DNA from 2 places in the Solibacillus daqui genome. Region 1 is predicted to be linked to the other one. Evidence: riboswitches for the same ligand, from Rfam matches in the RefSeq annotation. Region 1 holds a riboswitch; the other holds the start of a gene.
The links. A riboswitch is a leader RNA that binds a small molecule or an ion and turns the genes downstream of it on or off. The one in region 1 is predicted to bind thiamine pyrophosphate.
Positions count from the first base shown of each region.

Region 1 (10,817 bases):
AACAATTACTTCTCCAGCTTCGGTTACACGTGGTTGTACGAGTACTTCAACTCGGCGGTTCTTTGCACGCCCTTCTTCTGTGTCATTTGAAGCAATTGGGCTATATTCCCCAAAGCCTTTTACACTGAAGTATTTTGGGTCTAATTCTTTGTTTTCAGCGACAACTTCCTTCATGAAGTTAACCGCACGCATAACAGATAAATCCCAGTTAGAATCAAATTCGTTTGTATTGATTGGTACATTGTCTGTATGCCCTGTAATAACAATATTACGTGGCGGATCGAACATTAATAACTTTGATAATTCATCTGCAATAGAATCGTATTCAGCTTTTACATCTGCTCGACCTGTATCGAACAATACGCTATCACGAATCGTAATTAATAAACCTTCTTCAGTTAATTTTGTTTCGAATTGTTTTTCTAATTCATTAATTGCAATAAACTCATCCACTCGGTTTTGCGATTCTTTTAAACGTTCTTGGTCCTCCATATATTTAGAGGCCCCTGATTGAATATCAGAAGTTGAGCCATTTGGTGTTTGTATAACTGCTGGATTATCCATTACACCTGTGCCACTCGTAAAAATGTCATTGAACACGGCAGACATTTGATTTAACTTATTTTGGTCAACCGTACTCGATGCAAACAGTACGATAAAAAGCGCTAATAGCAGCGTTAAAATATCCGCATAAGGCACTAGCCAGGATTCATCCATGTGCTCCTCATGCTTCTTATGTTTTTTATGCTTCTTTGCCAAGGCCACCCGCCCCGCTTTCCGTAATTTGCTTACGCTCTTCCATTGTTAAGTACGAAGCTAATTTTTGTTCAATTACACGAGGTGCTTCACCTTCAAGTACTGATAAAATTCCTTCAACCATCATATACTTTTGCTTTACCTCAACAGCTGATTTACGCTTTAGTTTGTTTGCAAATGGGTGCCATAGAACGTACCCCGTGAAAATACCGAGTAATGTTGCCACGAACGCTGCTGAAATGGCATGTCCTAGTTTATCAATATCGGACATATCTTTTAAGGCAGCAATAAGGCCAACTACCGCACCTAATACCCCTAGCGTTGGAGCGTATGTACCAGCTTGTGAGAATATCCCCGCCCCTGAAGCATGGCGGTCTTCCATTGCTTCTACTTCTTCTGTTAACACATCGCGAATGTAGTCAGCGTTTTGACCATCGATCGCTAATGTTAAACCATTTTTTAAGAATGGATCTTCAATTTCAGCCGCTTTACTTTCAAGCGCTAATAATCCTTCACGGCGAGCTAAATCTGCCCATTGTGAAAACATTTTAATTAATTCAATATCACTCGCTAATTTTGTTTCTGTAAATAAAATTTTGAAAAGCTTTGGAACTCTTTTTAATTCCTTCATAGGGAATGCGATTGTTACAGCGGCAATTGTACCAAAAATGATGATTAAAATTGCAGCAGGGTTGATTAATACTTCAGGACCTACGCCTTTTAAAAACATCCCTACTAATAGGGCTACAAAGGCAATAATAATCCCAACAAGTGATGAAATATCCATTATGTAGTACCTCCAAATTACTATGTCTTTTCTTATTTCGGTCTATTTAACTTTTTATTAACTTCCTATACACTAGTATAAAGGCAAAAAAATTTTTTTTCGATGCATTATTGGATTTTTCTGTTGTTTTCTGTAATTTTGATTATAATGTATCAAAAAAAACCAATTTTATTATTCAATTATCGGAGGAATGATTCAAATGAACTCAAATTTTGAAAGAAATTTAGCAAATTATGCTGAATTAGCAGTAAAAACAGGCGTTAATATCCAGACGAATCAATATTTATACATTGCTGCTTCTATCGAGGCTGCACCATTTGTTCAAAAAGTTACTAAAATTGCCTATGAAAATGGCGCAAAACAAGTATTTGTCGACTATACAGATGATATTATTGCACGTACTCGTTTTGAACTAGCTCAAGAAGATAGTTTTGATTTCTTCCCTCCTTGGAAAGTTCAGGAACGTGAATGGTTAGCAGAACAAGGTGCAGCATTTATGAGCATTGTTTCTCAAAGCCCTGATTTACTTTCAGGAATTGATTCTAATAAAATTGCAAGCGCTCAAAAAGCGGCTGGTATGGCTTTAAATAAATACCGACAATATGTACAAGCAGATAAAATTAGTTGGACTGTTATCGCAGCACCATCAGAACAATGGGCTAGCAAGGTATTCCCAGATTTACCTAAAGAAGAACAAGTCGATGCACTATGGGATGCGATTTTCAAAGCGACTCGTTCTGACTTAGAAAACCCTGTAAAAGCATGGGCAATTCACAACGATAACTTACACGAAAAAGTAGATTACTTAAACGAAAAAAACTATGCAAAATTACATTACACAGCACCAGGCACAGATTTAACAATTGAGCTTCCTAAAGGTCATTTATGGTGTGGAGCTGGCAGCGTGAATGAAAAAGGTGAAGAATTCATGGCAAATATGCCAACAGAAGAAGTGTTCACAGTACCTCATAAAGACGGTGTAAACGGGTATGTATCAAGCACAAAACCACTTAGCTACGGCGGTAACATTATCGACAATTTCAAAATCACATTTGAAAATGGACGCATTGTAAACGTTGAAGCAGAGCAAGGTGAAGAAGTTCTTAAAAACTTAGTGGCTACTGATGAAGGCTCTCACTACTTGGGCGAAGTTGCATTAGTTCCGTTCCAATCGCCAATTTCGCAATCGAATATTTTATTCTATAACACATTATTCGATGAAAATGCATCAAACCACTTAGCAATCGGTAGCGCTTATGCATTCTGTTTAGAAGGTGGCAAAACGATGTCACGTGAAGATTTATTAGCAAATGGCTTAAATCAAAGTATTACACATGTTGACTTTATGATTGGCTCTGACAAAATGAATATTGATGGTATTACAGCAGCAGGTACGGCTGAACCTGTATTCCGTAACGGGAACTGGGCATTTTAATCGAATTCGAAATTTCAAGATGTCGCCATAATTACAATTTATTCTATATTAAAACCATAAAATCCCCTACAATGTTCCAATTCATTAGGTTATAATTGGATAATGATTCTTATTATATTGCAGAGAGGAGTTTTTATGATGTTTGATCACCGTCATCCATTTTTATCTGATTACTACACGTTAGTATTTGGATTCTCTATCGTTCTTATTGTTTTCCTAATTATGTTCATTCAGTATTTACGTATGGGGTTACAATCTCACGAATCTGTCGTAGTAGATTCAAAAGCAGGTACATTCGCTTCAAACGAAAAATCAAACGATGGACATCACCATCATTAAAATTTTTCACAACCGCTCTTATTATAGGGCGGTTGTTTTTTTGCTTTTTTCGACATAAGTTCGCTTTATTTTCATTAAAATTCTCATTAAATATGTCGATTAATTTGAATTATCTAAATTATATTTTAAAATAAGTAGAAATCGAAAGGGGATTAAAAAATTATGTCAGCTTTACAATCAATTTTAGAATATAACCAACAATTTGTTGATGAAAAACAATATGAAGCGTATGCAACGACAAAATACCCTGATAAAAAAATTGTTATTTTATCGTGTATGGATACGCGTTTAGTAGAATTATTACCTAAAGCAATGAATTTACGTAATGGTGATGTGAAGGTTGTCAAAAGTGCTGGGGCAATTGTCAACCATCCATTCGGTGGGATTATGCGTAGCTTACTTGTTGCCGTATACGAATTAAAAGCAGACGAAATATACATCATCGGGCACTACGATTGCGGAATGAGTGCCGTGGATCCAGACGTAATGGTTGGTCACATGCTAGAACGAGGGGTAAAGCAAGAAACAATCGATATTTTAAATTATTCTGGTGTTAATTTAGACCAGTGGCTACGTGGTTTTGGCGATGTCAAAACAAGTGTACTAAAAAGTGTGGATTTAGTAAGAAGTCACCCTCTAATGCCAGCTGGTGTACCAGTGCACGGCTTAGTTATTGATCCAGAGACAGGCAAGTTAGACTTAGTAACTGACGGCAATAAAGCATAAAAAATCTTTAACTGCTCTATTCATTAAATAACACAAACGCGGCTGAACTATTTTCAGCCGCGTTTTTTTAAATTCATTTTTTTATATTCATCCTGTAAAATAGCATACATATAATGATCAACCCACACCCCGTTAATAAATAGCAATTGTCTAAGTAGCCCCTCGCGAGTGAAGCCTGATTTTTCTAATACCTTAACTGATGCTAAATTTTGCGGCGCCACATACGCTTCAATCCGATGAATATTTAACCTATTAAAGCCAAATTCCAACAATAATCGAACAGCTTCAGTCGTAATTCCACGACCGATATAACGTTCATCCATCGAATAGCCTACAAAGCAGCTTGAGAATGGTAAGCGCTTAATCGAATACAAAGAAATATGCCCAATTAGTCGCTGGCTACCATGATCAAAAATGCCAAATGAAAATTCTCGATTCGCTTGAAGAAGTTGAAGACTTTCTAAAATCTTTTGATATTGAGCCTCTTCTGTATAAAACTCATCGCGATGCAATGGTTCATAAGTAGACCAATAAAATTTATTGTCTGCTAACAGTTGAGCTAATGCTCTTGCATCAGATGGTGTAAACGTACGTAACGAACAGTTTTGACCTGTAAGTTGTACCATTGGACCCTCCTTCTTTTTTAAAAAGTTAAATAGGCTTCCCACATTGATTCACCTTCAATATCACATAAACTTTTTCTCGAGATCATTTTAAATTTTTTCATTTTGACTTTTTCTTTTTGACCTTGTTCTTTTTCACTTGAGCTACCACAGCTTCCCCTGTTGTTGCTACTTCTTCATGCTCTGCTGCTTCTATTTCTTCTTGCTGCCTTTCTAATACATTTGTAATGTGTAAGCCACGACGTGCCACTTCTTTTTCGATATGTGCCATTACTTCTTTTAATACTTGTACGCGTGCATACAGCTTATTATTCCCAGGAATTAAACACCACGGTGCATTTTCTGTATCCGTTTTTGCAAACATTTCGTCTGCGGCTTCGCTATATAAGCTAAATTTTTCACGGTTACGCCAGTCTTCATCTGTTAGTTTCCATGCTTTGTATGGATCATGTGCACGTTCATTGAAACGTTTTAATTGCTCATCTTCATCAATATGAATCCAGAATTTGATCATGATGTAATCTTCATCAGTTAATTGCTTTTCAAAGTCATTAATTTCACCGTAAGCACGTTTCCATTCTTCCTCTGTAGCAAAGCCTTCGATACGTTCTACCAAGACACGTCCATACCAAGAACGGTCAAAAATCGCGATTTGCCCGTGCTGAGGAAGCTTTCTCCAAAAACGGTGCATATAATGATAGCGCTTTTCGTGAGGCTGTGGTGCAGAAATAGGCGTTACAAGTAGTCCACGTGGGTCCACACGCTCTGTTAAACGCTTAATGGCGCCGCCTTTCCCTGCTGCATCCATTCCTTCAAATGCAATGATTAATCCGATTTTGTTATTAAATAAAAACTGCTGTGCATTTAGTATTTCATATTGCAACATTTTAATTTTCTTTTTATACATTTTTTTGTCTAATTCTATTGATAAATCCAAGTCTTTTAATTTCTTCATTTTTTATACCCTCCTAAATATTGCTACTTCCATTTTACTTGAAAGTGTATAGAAATGGTAATCGATAATGTAATGAATTAAAGTGGCAATAAAGATATCTACTTCGGCCCTTTCTATTACAAATAAAAAAACGTGAAAAGCTTGTTAAATAAGCCTTCACGTTTTTCTATATACTAGTCTTCCAAAGAAGTTAAAATAATTGGCTCACCTTTAGTAACGATAATTGAGTGTTCAATTTGAGCTACTAATGATTTATCCGGCGTTACAAATGTCCAGCCGTCCCCTGATTCAACGATATGTTCAGCCTTTGCAGAAATGAACGGTTCTACTGCTAATACCATACCTTCTTTCATTAATTGGCTATCAGATGGGTCATAATAGTTTAATACGTGGTTTGGTGCTTCGTGTAAAGATTTCCCTAAACCATGCCCAGTTAAGTTCATAATCACAGTTAATCCGTTTGCATATGCCTCACGCTCAACAGCTTTACCAATTTGGTTTAACTTTGAACCTGCTTTTACTTTTGTCATTGCACGATCAAAAGCAGCTTTAGCTACTGCACAAAGTCTTTCTTTTTCTTCATACCCTTCACCTACTACAAAAGAAATCCCTGTATCTGCAAAGTAACCATCTAAAGAGCCTGATACGTCGATGTTTACGATATCACCTTCTTGGATCACTTTGCTACCTGGAATCCCGTGTGCAACTTCGTGGTTTACTGAAATACATGTATATCCAGGGAAATCATATTCGCCTTTTGGACCTGAAATAGCCCCCGCCTCTGCAAACATACGACCTGCAATTTCATCTAACTCTTTTGTTGTAACACCTGGTACTGTCGCAGCTTTCATCGCTTCACGAATCTCTGCACAAATGCGTCCGATTTTTTTAAACGCTTGAATTTCTTCTTGAGTTGTAACAATCATGTGTAACTTCCTTCCTCTTAAAACTCTACCCCTAACTATAACATACTTAAAATTCATTATACGAATAAACGCTTCAATAAAACAACTGTTTACGCAGGATAATCTAAGGAATATAAAAGGAGATAATACATGATTAAGGTGGATGCCATGCAACCGATTTATATTTATTTAATAACAGATCTATGCCCCTTTTTCGTGATCATTTTTTTAGCAATTTATGCCCTCGCACACATCATTAGAGCTATCGAAAACCGATGAATTTTTTTATCGCTTGTTAGCATATTAATCATACTCATTCATGCCATTCTTGCAACGTTTATCAAGACGTTATCAGCATCCGATTTCCATCAAAAGTTCATATGGTTCAATCGTGAAAGTTTTCTTAATAATATATGACTTTACGGCGTAGTTGGTTTTATGGCTGTAATTGCATTTTTTTGTCTGCTTGAATAGCTCGTCAAATCATACAACGATGCACGGTACAAAATTATATTTCAGATATGAAAATGTAAGGCGATAAACCCAATAATAAAGTATTGAATGAAAAAAGGTGTAGTTCGCTATTTGAACTACACCTTTTTTTACTTATTTAAATGTTTGTAATAACCTTGGTGCTGTTGTAAATAACAACACAGCAATTACCGCAGTCAAAATTGTTGCCGGTAGCATGTATGAACCATTATAAATAATTGAATAAATCCAAACATTATCATCACCAGCATATTCTTTAAAGAACACCACACCCGCAAGTAAATGCGAAATAAAACGTAATGTTCCTCCTAATAGTGCACCAAGTACAATATAAATTGTCATTTTCTTTTTATCTACGCTTTTTGCTGCCTGTAATAATGGTTTACGGATCACTGCGACCAATCCTACTACTGTAAAGGCAAGACCATAATCTAAAATTGCCTGGAACCAATGTACAATATACCCGCCAAACATTATTTGTAATACGCCAATAATAAGACCTGTCGCAAGCCCAGCAGTTAATCCCCAACGAATCGCCATCAGCATAATTGGTAACATCACAAAGCTAATCGAACCACCTTGTGCCCACAGTTTAAATGAAAATTGATCTAACACAATTCCGATACCTGCAAATATGGCAATTTCAACCAGCATTAATAATTTCTTTTTGTCCATAACAAAGCCCCTTTCTTTTTCCGATGTAACAGAAGTTAAAGAAGGAATAGAAAAGCAAAAAAAAGCAATAATTAGGATAAAATCCTAACCATTGCTTGAACAGTCGGTTTCTATCCACATCCCTACGCAAGTGCTAACTTACAGGTTCAAAGAGTCAGCGCAATATCCGTGCGCAATCTCAGCCGACTTAATCGGCCCCCCTTGTGGTACATCTCGATACTATTGTTTGAACACAATCATTGTAGCCAATAATGTGACAATTTTCAACCTCTTTCTTTGAAACTATTTTTCACCTTATCCGTATGATGAATTAAAAGGAGTGGATTTTTATGAATCAATCAAAGGGATTAAGTGCACTTGGCTATTTAAGCTTCTATTTTGCGCCGTTTATTTTACCACTTATCGTTTTTTTCGTGACAAAGGATGATTTTGTCAAACATCATAACAAACGGGCTTTTATTTCACAGCTATTTCCGATTGTTTTAGGTATTATTTACTTTATTTCATTTATTGTATTTGTAGTTACAGATAGTAATTTTTACGGACCGGGTAACTTATTTGAAGGTTGGATTTTTATTGGTTTCATCATTTTGGCAGTCATTTCATTTGCGATTGCGATTTGGAATCTTGTGCAAGCCATTAAAGTATTACGCTAATGTTTAATATGGCCCAATTATTGGGTATATTTTTAATACAATTTCCGTTTCATTAAGGAGTGTCATTCATGAAGTTAAATAAAGTTATTAAAACAGCCATCAAATACGGACCGATCGTTTACCCAATTATAAAAAAAGTTCTCGATAATCGTTCAACACCAAAACAACCAAACATTCCACGGACTCCTAAAAAATAAAGAAACTAAAGAACTGTCCTAAAAGTGTTAACTTTTTGGACAGTGCTCCACTCATGTGTTAATTATCCGCTGTAGGTTGTTTTTCTCGGTGTTCGCAAGTAAAGAACGAATGCTAAAAACATCAGGTCCTGTGACAACGCATTCACGACTAGCTTTTTGCTAGTCTCCATCCTTAGTGCAAAGGGCTTGTCCAGAAATTACTTTCCGGACAAGCCCTTCGTTTCTTTTACTTCACAATAATTTCAGTTGTACTATGACCTTCTTTTAACTTTTTCACTTGTAAAATCGCTGGCATTGCTGCTTTTAATTCGGCGACATGCGAAATAATACCGATAAGTCGTCCTGTTTGCTGAAGGTCAATTAAAATATCAATCGCACGGCGTAACGCCTCCTCATCGAGCGTACCAAAACCTTCATCGATAAACATCGTATCTATATGCACACTTCCTTGTACACTTTGAATAACATCCGCCATCCCAAGTGCCAAGGATAATGAAGCATTGAATTTTTCGCCACCAGACAACGTTTTAACATCACGTGTTTGCCCTGTATTGCTATCATAAACATCAATACTTAAACCACTTTGCGCATTACCCTCTTTACGCCCAGTAGATTTCAGGAAATATTGACCATTTGATAAAATCCGTAAGCGTTCATTTGCGGCATGCGTTACCTTTTCTAAATAGCCAATTTGTGCAAAGCGTTCAAAGCTGATTTTCGCATCATTTTGACCACGCACAAGATCATATACATGCTCCATTTGCTGTAATTTTACTTTATAGCTTTCAATCTGGTCTGCAGATTGTTCAAGCTTCTGTAATGTTGTTAGGCATTGTGTTCCATAGGATTCCGTTTGCTTCATCGCTGCATAACGCTCATCTTGTTCGTTATTTAATGTTGTTAGGTGTTGTTGAAGCTCAGTTAAATCCGCAAGCTGCTTTCCTTCAAGCTGCTCCTGGTCTTCAGTAATTTGCGCCGTTAATGTATGCAGCTGTTGCTTGTACGCTTCAAGCATCTGACGAATTTCATGCTGTGCTTGCTCTGCTAATAATGCTTGTTGATAGCTTTCTAATGAGAAGTGTTCGTTTTGCAATGACGTTGCAAATGCAATATGTGCTAATTCATGCTCATGCTGCTTATCCGATAAATGATTCACCTCATGTAGCTGATTGACCTCACTTGAATTTTGCTGTAATTGTGCCTGTTGCAATGCATCGAAAGCTCGCTTTAACTCGTTCTTTAATGATTGATGCTGCTGAAGTTGATTGGATAAAGCAATTTGAACTTCAGCAACTGTAGTAAATTGTGGTAACAATGATAGCTCACTTTGCTCAAGTTTGCCCTTTTCCTGTGCTAGCTGCGTCTGAATTTCTTGAACGTATGCCTGTCCTTTTTCAAGACGCCCTTGAATTACTTCACGCTTTTCGTTGAATTGTTCTAGCTGTGTGCGTTCAGTTGTTAATTGCTGTTGCTTTACTCGCAAATCTGCTAGATGTGAAGCTAATGTTTGTAGCTGTTCCTCATACTGTGCTAATGCCTCTAGCTGTAATTGCTGGCGTTGTATTTGGTTATGCTTTTCAGTATTTGTTTGTTGCTCAATTTCAAGTTTTGATTGTACTTGATAATAGCTTTGGCGAGCTGCATCTGATTGTTGTCGCAATTGCTCTATTTGCGTGTCATCCACTTGAAGCATTTCACTATTATGAATAGCTGGATGTTCTGTACTACCACATACCGGGCAAGCATCCCCATTGTGCAATGAGGCAGCTAAAAAGGCGGCCTGATTGCTACGAATTTGTTGCTCTACCGCATGTAAGGCTTGCTCAGCTTTTGTTGCTTGTTGCTCCTTAGACAACGCATCAGCCTTTAATAGCTCTATGTTCATTTGCAGTTTTGCTGTCTCTTTTACAAGCTCAACATTGCGTGTTGCTGTGGCATGAGCTTCAAATGTTTGTTCATACTGTGCTACAGCCTGTTCAAGCACTGTTACAACATTTTGTTGGTTTTGTTGCTGTAGCTTTAATTCAACCAATTCCCCCTGTAAATTATCATATAAGGTTTGTGCTTTAAGCTGCTGAGCCTTTAGCTGATCGACATGATTGCGCTGAATATCAATTGTTTCATAAATAGGAATTATTTGTTCAAGCTGCGAAATATTTTTTGTATACGTTTCTAATAATGCTTCATCCTTCTGCACGTTTTCATAGGCTAGTGTTGCCGTAATAAGTTGCTGCTTGGCTTGTTCGGATTCTAATTTAGCCTTTTCTACTG
Region 1 covers NZ_CP114887.1:3,471,930-3,482,746, forward strand. The annotation lists gene motB (flagellar motor protein MotB) at 1-759, opposite strand, end outside; gene motA (flagellar motor stator protein MotA) at 743-1,543, opposite strand; gene O7776_RS17115 (aminopeptidase) at 1,743-2,978, shown strand; gene O7776_RS17120 (hypothetical protein) at 3,114-3,317, shown strand; gene O7776_RS17125 (beta-class carbonic anhydrase) at 3,480-4,043, shown strand; gene O7776_RS17130 (GNAT family N-acetyltransferase) at 4,097-4,669, opposite strand; gene O7776_RS17135 (polyphosphate kinase 2 family protein) at 4,767-5,621, opposite strand; gene map (type I methionyl aminopeptidase) at 5,795-6,547, opposite strand; gene thiT (energy-coupled thiamine transporter ThiT) at 7,133-7,693, opposite strand; TPP riboswitch at 7,796-7,905, opposite strand; gene O7776_RS17150 (magnetosome magnetite crystal formation protein family) at 8,023-8,349, shown strand; gene O7776_RS17155 (hypothetical protein) at 8,418-8,546, shown strand; gene O7776_RS17160 (AAA family ATPase) at 8,773-10,817, opposite strand, start outside.

Region 2 (10,817 bases), 690 kb from region 1:
AGGAAACGGGGTTATTCCGTTATTCTTAAGTGCAAGAACAAAGGCAAAAATTACTGGGGTTGAATTGCAACCACGTTTACATGATATGGCAACACGTAGTATTGCCTACAATAAATTAGAGCACCAAATTGAAATGAAGTTAGGCGATGTTAAGGATGTACCAAAAACGTTAGGAATTGAAAAATACGACGCAGTTACATGTAACCCACCGTACTTCTTAGCGCATGAACTAAGCGAAAAAAATACGAGTGAACATTATGCGATTGCGCGACATGAAATACATTTAACGTTAGAACAAGCGGTAGAAGCATCAAGTCGCTTATTAAAGCAAGGTGGTAAGGTTGCGTTTGTGCATCGTCCAGGCCGTTTATTAGATATTGTAACGGCAATGCGTGCAAATCGATTAGAGCCAAAGCGTATACAATTTGTGTATCCGAAGCGTGGTAAGGAAGCGAATACACTGTTGATTGAAGCAATTAAAGACGGTAAGCCGGATTTAAAAATTTTACCTCCGCTTTATGTATATGAAGACAATAACGAATACACGCCAGAAGTGAGGGCGTTATTATATGGCGACGAAAACTGAGCATTATTTTTATGTGTTGGAGTGTAGTGATGCCTCGCTGTATGCGGGTTATACGAATAATTTGGACAAGCGAATAACAGCGCATAATACTGGCAAGGGTGCAAAGTATACACGCGCACGTGGTCCAGTAAAATGTGTGTATTATGAAACATTCGATACAAAACAGCAAGCAATGTCGGCAGAATATGCCTTTAAACAATTAACACGAGCAAAAAAGTTTGAATATATGAGGAGGGCGAATGATGAAATCGCAGAAGAGTAGTCAGCATGAACAGGGGAGTTGCTTATATTTAGTTGCAACGCCGATTGGCAATTTAGAAGATATGACAATGCGTGCGCTGCGCATTTTAAAAGAAGTGGATATTATTGCAGCAGAAGATACGCGTAATACGAGAAAACTTTGTAACTATTTTGATATTCAAACACCTTTAATTAGTTATCATGAGCACAACTTAGAAGTAGGTGGCGAAAAATTATTAGCATTTTTACGTGAAGGAAAATCAGTAGCACTTGTTAGTGATGCTGGGTTACCGTGTATTTCAGACCCAGGCGCGGATATTGCAGCAAAAGCCATCGCAGAAGACTTTGCTGTTGTGCCAATTCCTGGGGCAAATGCTGCTTTGACAGCACTTATTGCATCAGGCATTACACCGCAGCCATTTTATTTCTTCGGCTTTTTGAATCGCAACAAAAAAGGGCGTCGTGAGCAGCTTGAAAAATTAAGTAAACGAGAAGAAACGCTTTTATTTTATGAAGCACCTCATCGCTTAAAGGATACATTAAAGGATTTACAACTAGTTCTTGGCAATCGACAAATTACATTAGCACGTGAATTAACAAAGAAATTTGAAGAGTTTTTACGGGGTTCAATGGAGGAAGCGATTACTTGGGCTAATGACAATGAAATTCGTGGTGAGTTTTGTGTAGTAGTTGAAGGCAATACATCAGGCGAAGTGGAAGAAGAAGAAAACTATTGGACTGATATGACGTTAGATGAACATGTAAACTATATAATAGAAGAAACTCAAATATCGTCGAAAGAAGCGATAAAGGAAGTAGCAAAATTGCGTGGACTTTCGAAAAGAGATGTGTATAATGAGTATCATCAAGGGCATTAAGAAAAGGTCCGTGGTGGATTATAAGTTGGACAAAAATGTATTGTTCACTTGAAATCACTTGCGTAAATTGTAAGTCATGTTATGATATAGAAGAAAATAAATATTACTAAAAGCACTAGGGGCGCCACTGGCTGAGAAGAACCCTTTGAACCGGATCTAGTTAGGACTAGCGTAGGGAAGTGAGGCATGTTGATAGGACACATGTACATTCCCCCGCTCTCTAAAAAGAGTGGGGTTTTTATTTTTAGTGGGTAAGAAGATTATAAGTTATCCATGGATTTCATAAAGAATTGAATAAGTAGATAAACTGCTAGGGGCGCCATTGGCTGAGAAGAACCCTTTGAACCGGATCTAGTTAGGACTAGCGTAGGGAAGTAGTTTCGAGTGTATGTGTGTACAACTTATGCGACGAAACCATTTCCTATTTTAGGAAGTGGTTTTTATTTTTTTTAAATTACTTGTTATAAAAAAAGGAGGAAACAACAATGAATGTGAAAACAGAAAAATTTACTGATCGACTTTTTAGAAATGTGCAACCTATTTGGGACGCAAATCATAGCCATCCATTTGTGCAAGAACTAGGGAAGGGAACACTTGATAAGGATAAATTTATCCAATACATGAAGCAGGATTATGTGTATTTAATCGATTATGCCAAACTATTTGCCATTGCCTCTGTCAAATCAACGGATCTCGATATGATGGGGAAGTTTGCTGCGATATTAAATGATACACTCCATTTTGAAATGAATTTACATCGTCAATTTGCTGCGGAATTTGGAATTACATCAGAAGAGTTGGAGGCAACCAAACCAACGCCTGCGAATTTAGCATATACGAATTATATGTTAAATGCTGCGCAAAGTGGTAGCCTGGCGGAAGTAGTGGCCTGCCTATTACCCTGTGCGTGGGATTATTGGGAAATTGGAAAGCTGCTAAGAGCACAGTTTGGTCATGATTTAGCAAATAATCCTTATGCCAAGTGGATAGAAACATACGATTCAGAGGAATTTGGCAACGGTGCAAAATGGTTAATTGGTGTAATGAATGAATTAGCAGATGGGAAGCCCGAGCGAGAGCTAGCCCAGTTAGAAAAACATTTCCAAATGACGTCAAAGTATGAATATTTATTCTGGGATATGAACTATTACAATCAGGATTGGCCGATTTAGTTTATTTAAGAAGGTGTTGAAAAAATGGTAGTTAGCTTGCAAAATGTGACCTATGCTTTTGAGAAACATTCCCCTCCTGTAATCTTAAAATTGAATATGGAAATTAAGCAGGGGGAATTCGTATCAATAATTGGCAGAAGCGGTACAGGAAAAAGCACGATTTTTAAACTGATGACGGGACTACTTACACCCGATGAGGGGAGTATTGTTATTGATGATCGTCAAGTAGCCCCTGGTGATGTGGGTTTTATGCCACAAAAGGATTTGCTGCTGCCATGGCGTACAATTTTGGAAAATGTCATGATCGCAGCAGAGATTCAAAAGAACGTATTGCTAACAAAAGAGGAAGCAATTGTCTGGATTGAGCGAGTTGGTTTAAAGGATTATGTACAAGCTTATCCGAAGGAACTATCAGGTGGAATGAGACAGCGCGCAGCTTTTTTAAGAGCACTCTTAACAGGTAAAGATGTGTTATTACTTGATGAACCATTTGGGGCATTGGATGCTTTTACGAAAAAAGAAATGCAGAGTTGGTTATTGTCGATGTGGCAACAATTAAAGAAAACAGTGCTCTTTATTACCCATGATTTAGAGGAAGCGATTTTACTAAGTGATCGCATTTTAATCTTGCATCAAGATAAAAGCGTAGAGGAAATCATCGTGGATTTGCCAAGACCACGTGCCAATGAAATGAGCTATTCAGAAGCTGGTATAGCTCTAAGAAGAAAGCTAGAAAGGAAGATTTCTAGTGAAACAGATTAGAAGTTGGTTTCAACAATACGCTTTATTCCTACTGTTTTTTATAATCGTTCTTGTTGTACTTGAAGTGCTCGTAAGGCAAGGCATTGTGCCGAGCTTTATTATACCAGCACCAACAGGAGTTCTGCAGATGATTATCGATAATTGGCGAGTCCTCATTTTCGTGCATTTAAAGGCAACCACAATCGAGTTTTTCATCGGCTTTTTGATAACCGTCCTATTGGGGGTGTCTCTTGCTATCGGGATGTTTTGCTTTAAACCTATAGAAAAAGTAATGTATCCGGCTGTCATCATTTCGCAAATGATTCCAATCATTGCACTATCTCCTATTTTTGTACTTTGGTTTGGTTATTCTATTTGGAGTAAGGTGGCAGTAACGGTGCTTATCTCATTTTTCCCTGTTGTGGTGAGCACCTATGATGGTTTAAGAGCATGCGATAAAGATTATATCGAACTATTTCGTTCGATGGGTGCTTCCCGCAAGCAAATCTTTCTAAAGCTACATATTCCAATGGCATTACCTTCATTCTTCTCAGGTTTTAAAATGGCTATTGTATTTGCATTAGTAGGGGCAACCATTGGGGAATGGCTAGGTGCAAGTGAAGGGTTAGGTTATTATAGCCGAAGAATGTCTGGGAATTTGAATGCGGAAGGTGTATTCGCTGCAATTACGATATTAACTTTTTTAGGAATCCTACTGTTTGCGTTCGCCACATGGATTGAGAGAATCGTTCTTAGAAAATGGAAATATGAAAATTAGAGGAGAAACAGAAAATGAAAAATTGGAAAATTCCTGTTGTATTTCTATTGCTGGTCATCATGTTGGTCGGCTGTAGTAATGATAAAAGTTCACAAGAAAACGGGCAATCAGAATTAGAGAAAATATCGATTATGCTTGATTGGTATCCGAACGCGGTACACTCTGCGTTTTATGTTGCAAAGGAAAAAGGTTATTTTGAGGAGCAAGGATTAGATGTCGAAATCCAAATGCCTGCAGACACAAATGACCCGTTAAAGCTTGCTGCAACTGGGAAGGTCGATTTGGCAATTAGCTATCAAAGCCAAGTCGTACAATCAAGAGCTGAGGGAATACCGGTTGTATCGGTAGCTGCTTATGTTCGCCATTCACTTGATTCCATTATGATGAAAAAAGAAGCAGGGGTTAATTCACCAAAGGATTTAGAAGGTAAAAGCGTGGGTTATCCATCTACCGTGATAACTGAAGCAGTTATAAAAACGATGGTAGAACATGATGGTGGAGATTTTAGCAAAGTGAAAATGACAGATGTAGGTTGGGATTTAATTCCTGCAGTTGCAACAGATAAAGTAGATGCAATCGGTGGTGGCTATGTAAACCATGAACTGGTGTTACTCAATAAAGAAGGCTACGAGATGGAAGCTTTACGATTAGATGATTATGGTGTACCAGATAATTACGAGCTTGTTATCGTAGCGGGTGAAAAAACATTTAATAAGAAAAAGGCTTCAATTGAAAAGTTTTGGCAGGCTGTTACAAAAGGGCAACAGTTTGTAAAGGAAAATCCAGAAGCAGGATTACAAATTCTATTGGCAAATGAAAATGCAGACTCTTCATTAGATGCTGAAGTTGAAAAAGAAAGCTTAAAAATACTTCTACCATTAATGGAGGACAAAGGAGTGCCGTTTGGCTACCAAGAGGAAGAGAGTTGGCAAAACGTAGCGAATTGGCTATACGAAGCCGGTGTAATTGATACAAAGGTTGAACCGCAACAGTTTGTGCAAAATATCGTTTCAAAATAACAACAGATAGGGAACAATAAAATGAATCAAACAAGAAAGTTAACGTACACAGCGATTCTTGCAGCTATTACCACTGCATCGAGTAGTGTTGTCTACATTCCATTAGGTTTTGCAAAAATTTTTCCTATTCAGCATTTTGTCAATATACTAGCAGCTGTAATGCTTGGTCCATGGTATGCGGTAATGAGTGCTTTTCTTACTTCAACAATGCGTAATCTTCTAGGCACAGGTTCTATCTTTGCTTATCCAGGTAGTATGATCGGTGCATTTCTTGCAGCCTTTCTTTATCAGAAAACAAAGAAGCTAAGCTTTGCAGCTATCGGTGAAGTGATTGGCACGGGAATTCTTGGAGCATTGGCAACTTACCCCATAGCAATCTTGCTATTAGGTCAGGAGGCAACTTTATTAGGCTTTATTCCAGCCTTTACAATGAGTTCTTTAGCGGGTGCCCTGTTAGGATTTGTTATGTTAAAGGTAATGGTACAAAACAAATCATTTAGCGGTATGCTGCAGATGAAAATAAAATAGCAAAAAAAGGGCAATCAAAAGTCTAACGTAGATTTTTGATTGCCCTTTATTTCAATCAAGAGTGCATATTGTGAGACTCTTGATTATTTTATTTTAAAGCACCTAAAAAAGTGGTAAACTTATTTTTTTAAGTTTGCTTGGATTTCTCTAACTAATGTTTCTGCACCTTCAGAAGATAAAATTAATTTACCGCCTACTAAGCGCATGTTGTCATCCGAAACTTCACCAGTTACTGCACAAGTCATGTTAGGCATATATTTTTTTAAGATAATCTTATCGTCATCTACATAAATTTCTAATGCGTCTTTTTCTGCAATTCCTAATGTACGGCGTAATTCGATTGGAATTACTACACGTCCTAATTCGTCTACTTTACGTACGATACCTGTTGATTTCATAATGATATTTCCTCCTATATTATAAAAGTTATTTATATTCGTCAAAATTCGACATTATTTCTTTGTCTATTTAGAATCATACCAACTAATGCCATAAACGTCAATAAATTAGCATTAGTATTTCCTTTGATTTAGAAAATTATTTGTTATATTTGTACTTTATGGTGATAATATTAAAGATTTTTATCATAGAAAAAAGTTATTAGTCAAAAAGTTTCAGATTATTCCCAAAGTTTTGTAACGTTTTTTCGACAAATGCTAATTACAACAAACTTTCATTGAAACAAATTTCGTACTTCGTTAGAATAAAGAAGATACTTAGCAAGCAAATGGAGGCTACATTCGTGAGTGAACAACAAACATTCTATATAACTACCCCAATTTATTATCCAAGTGGGAAATTCCACATTGGTACTGCGTATACAACTGTTGCGACAGATGCGATCGCTCGTTATAAACGTTTAAAAGGATTTGACGTGCGCTTCTTAACTGGAATGGATGAACACGGTCAAAAAATTCAAGAAAAAGCACAGGAAACAGGTATGCATCCCCAAGATTACGTAAATGAAATCGCAGAGGGTGCAAAAAAATTATGGGCTACTATGGATATATCCTATAATGATTTTATTCAAACTACCCAAAAGCGCCATATTGATGCTGTAGAGAAAATTTTTCAAAAGTTTTTAGATAATGGCGACATTTATAAAGGCGAATATGAAGGCCTTTACTGTGTTCCATGTGAGTCATACTATACTGAGACGCAATTAGTTGATGGAAAGTGCCCAGATTGTGGTCGTGAAGTGCGAAAAGTAAAAGAAGAGTCCTACTTCTTTAATATGAAGAAATACGCCGATCGATTACTAGAATATTATGAAAATAATTTAGAATTTATTGAACCAGAATCTCGCAAAAATGAAATGATCAATAATTTTATTAAACCAGGCTTGGAAGATTTATCAGTTTCTCGTACATCATTCGATTGGGGCATTAAAGTTCCTGGGGATGCCAAACATGTTATATACGTATGGGTAGATGCATTATCAAACTATATTACAGCTTTAGGCTATGGTTCAGATAACGAAGAGCTATTCAACAAATACTGGCCAGCAGATGTACATGTTGTTGGTAAAGACATTGTACGCTTCCATACAATTTACTGGCCAATTTTCTTAATGGCATTAGATTTACCATTACCGAAGAAAATTTTCGCACACGGTTTTATTATGATGAAAGACGGTAAAATGTCGAAATCAAAGGGGAATGTTGTATACCCAGAAATGCTAATCGAGCGTTACGGCTTAGATGCAACACGTTACTTCCTATTACGTGAATTACCATTTGGCCAAGACGGCGTGTTCTCACCAGAATCATTTGTAGATCGTACGAATTTTGACTTAGCAAATGATTTAGGGAATCTTTTAAACCGTACTGTTTCAATGATGAACAAGTATTTTGATGGTGTCATTCCTACTGATAACTTAGAAACAACGGAGTTTGATACAGCATTAAAAGCCCATGCAGAAAACGTACGCGTTAAATATGAAGAAAGTATGGAAAAAATGCAATTTAGTGTTGTATTATCAGAGCTCTGGTCATTAGTATCACGTACAAATAAATATATCGACGAAACAGCACCATGGGTATTAGCAAAAGAAGAGGCAGACAAGCCAAAATTAGCAGCGGTTATGAACAACTTAGCAGAGAGCTTACGTCATATTGCGGTCATGATTCAACCTTTCATGACAAACGCGCCAAAACAAATTTTTGAGCAATTAGGTTTCGATGAAAAATTATTAGCATGGGACACAATTGAAACATTCGGTAATATTATTCCACAAAATATAAAAGTGGCAGAAAAAGGAACACCAATTTTCCCACGCTTAGATGTAGAAGTAGAGGTTGAATATATTCGTGAGCAAATGAAGGGCTCAGTAAAATCTGTTGAAGAAGAAACGCCTACAGTTGAAGCACCACAAACAGAAGAAATTACGATTGATGATTTCATGAAAGTAGATTTACGTGTGGCGACTGTATTAGCTTGCGAACCAGTAGCAAAAGCCAAAAAATTATTAAAGTTACAAGTAGACCTTGGCTATGAACAACGCCAAGTTGTTTCAGGTATCGCAGAGCACTACAAGCCAGAAGAATTAATCGGCAAAAAAGTCGTTGTTGTAGCGAACTTAAAGCCAGTAACATTACGTGGCGAGCTTTCTCAAGGAATGATTTTAGCAGGATCACATGATGGTGTATTAACATTAGCAACAGTCGATCCAAAACTTGCGAATGGTGCACAAGTAAAATAATTTGGAAAGTCTGTTGAACAGCGATAAAGTTCAACAGACTTTTGTTATTGTTTAAATATTAATCAAAAACGATATTTTACAATAATATATACATGGTTATAAAAGGGTATTCAGTATGCGAATAGAACTAAAATCATATTTTCCATCTATTCAAGTGACAGAACAATAGAAATTTGTAATACACACGTAATAATTCTGAAAACTAAGAAATATTAGTAATGAGTACAATACACGATAGGAGAATTAAATATGAGCACATATATTGATACACACGTTCACTTAAATGCAGATCAGTATGATGAAGATTTACAGGAAGTTATTGATAGAGCACTTGCAGCTAATTTAGAAAAAATGATTGTTATTGGCTTTGATAAAAAAACGATTGAACGTGCGATACAGCTAATAGATACCTATGATTTTATTTATGCTGTTATTGGTTGGCATCCGGTTGATGCAATTGATTGTACAGATGAGTATTTAGTTTGGATTGAAGAATTGGCAAAGCATCCCAAAGTAGTTGGTATTGGTGAAACTGGACTAGATTATTATTGGGACAAGTCACCCAAAGATGTGCAACAGTATTGGTTCCGCAAACAAATTCACTTAGCACAAAAATTAAATTTACCCATTATTATCCACAACCGTGACGCAACAGCGGATGTAGTACGTATTCTAAAAGAAGAAAGTGCGGCTTCGGTTGGTGGAATTATGCATTGTTTCGGTGGAAGCGTCGAAACAGCACGTGAATGCATAAAGATGAATTTCATGATTAGCCTTGGAGGACCAGTCACGTTTAAAAATGCACGTCAGCCAAAAGAGGTAGCTACAGAAATTCCGTTAGAACATTTATTAATTGAGACGGATGCACCATATTTAGCGCCACATCCATATAGAGGGAAGCGTAATGAGCCAGCCTATGTCACATTAGTGGCTGAGGAAATTGCTCGATTAAAAGAAATTGCGGTAGAAGAAGTGGCGCAAAAAACGACAGAAAATGCAAAGCGCTTTTTTAAAATTGAACAGTAAGCTTCGTTAAAAATCACTATAATTTATCATTTTATTTAAAGAAATTTTCCAAATAATTTTATTGCAAAGTATATTTTTTGAGCGTTATTTTAGCTGGACATGTTTAAAAAATTTATACGCTTCCAATACTAGTTGTAACAAGATTTTGAGCAAAAAATGCATTTTTAAAGAAAATCATTTCTGTTGACAGTTTGAAATCAAGTCCGTATAATCCAACTTTGTATTAAGGAGGCGTTATTTTCATGTCAAAGCAAACCATGAAAAGCCAGTTCTTAGGATCATTGAGGAGTAAGCAAACAGGTGTAAGGATTTTATCGCTCGTCCTGTTTGTTACAGTAATTGCATTCGTTCTCTATCACGGAACGAAAAATCCCGTTATGCTAGAAGCAAACGGTGAGACAACAAAAGTTTATACACACGCAACTACGGTTGAAGAGTTTATAGAAACTCAAGATTTAGATATATCACAGTATGATAAAGTCACCCCCTCACTGAGTACCGAGATTGACAGTGGAATGTCGATTCATTGGGAACAGGCAAAAGAAATAGTAATTTCAGTTGATGGAAATCAGTCAAAAGTTTGGACAACTGAAAATGTAGTGAAGAACATTTTGGAAGAAGCAAATATAGAAGTAACAAAGCATGATTTAGTATCACAAAGCTTAGATACAGAAGTAGGAGCAGATAACAAAATCGATATTCAAAAGGCGTTTCAGTTAACGCTTGTCGATGGCTTAGAAAAGAGACAAGTATGGTCCACTTCGACTACGGTCGCTAACTTTTTAAAACAACAAGAGATTCAATTAGCTGAATCTGATCGTGTCGACAAAAATTTGGAGGATGTTATCACTCCAAATGATAAAATCGCAGTTGTTCGCGTAGAAAAGGTTACCGATGTAGTGGAAGAATCAGTAGATTTCGCAGTTGAAAAGAAAAATGATTCTTCTTTATTGAAGGGCAATGAAAAAGTTGTTACAGAGGGTAAAAAAGGTAAGGTTGAACGTACGTACAACATCGTAAAAGAAAACGGTAAAGTTGTGTCGAAAGAAATTGGTGCAGAAAATGTCGTAGAGAAACCGACGACTAAAGTGGTCGCAGTTGGTACGAAAGTTGTTACAGCAAGCGTATCTCGTTCAGCAGAGCCGGCA
Region 2 covers NZ_CP114887.1:55,292-66,108, forward strand. The annotation lists gene O7776_RS00245 (tRNA1(Val) (adenine(37)-N6)-methyltransferase) at 1-586, shown strand, start outside; gene O7776_RS00250 (GIY-YIG nuclease family protein) at 570-848, shown strand; gene rsmI (16S rRNA (cytidine(1402)-2'-O)-methyltransferase) at 829-1,704, shown strand; TPP riboswitch at 1,812-1,899, shown strand; TPP riboswitch at 2,007-2,094, shown strand; gene tenA (thiaminase II) at 2,190-2,876, shown strand; gene O7776_RS00265 (ABC transporter ATP-binding protein) at 2,901-3,638, shown strand; gene O7776_RS00270 (ABC transporter permease) at 3,625-4,395, shown strand; gene O7776_RS00275 (ABC transporter substrate-binding protein) at 4,410-5,414, shown strand; gene thiW (energy coupling factor transporter S component ThiW) at 5,436-5,942, shown strand; gene O7776_RS00285 (transition state genes transcriptional regulator AbrB) at 6,062-6,340, opposite strand; gene metG (methionine--tRNA ligase) at 6,670-8,643, shown strand; gene O7776_RS00295 (TatD family hydrolase) at 8,893-9,669, shown strand; gene O7776_RS00300 (G5 and 3D domain-containing protein) at 9,912-10,817, shown strand, end outside.
Region 2: another riboswitch for thiamine pyrophosphate. It lies ahead of tenA (thiaminase II); the one in region 1 lies ahead of thiT (energy-coupled thiamine transporter ThiT).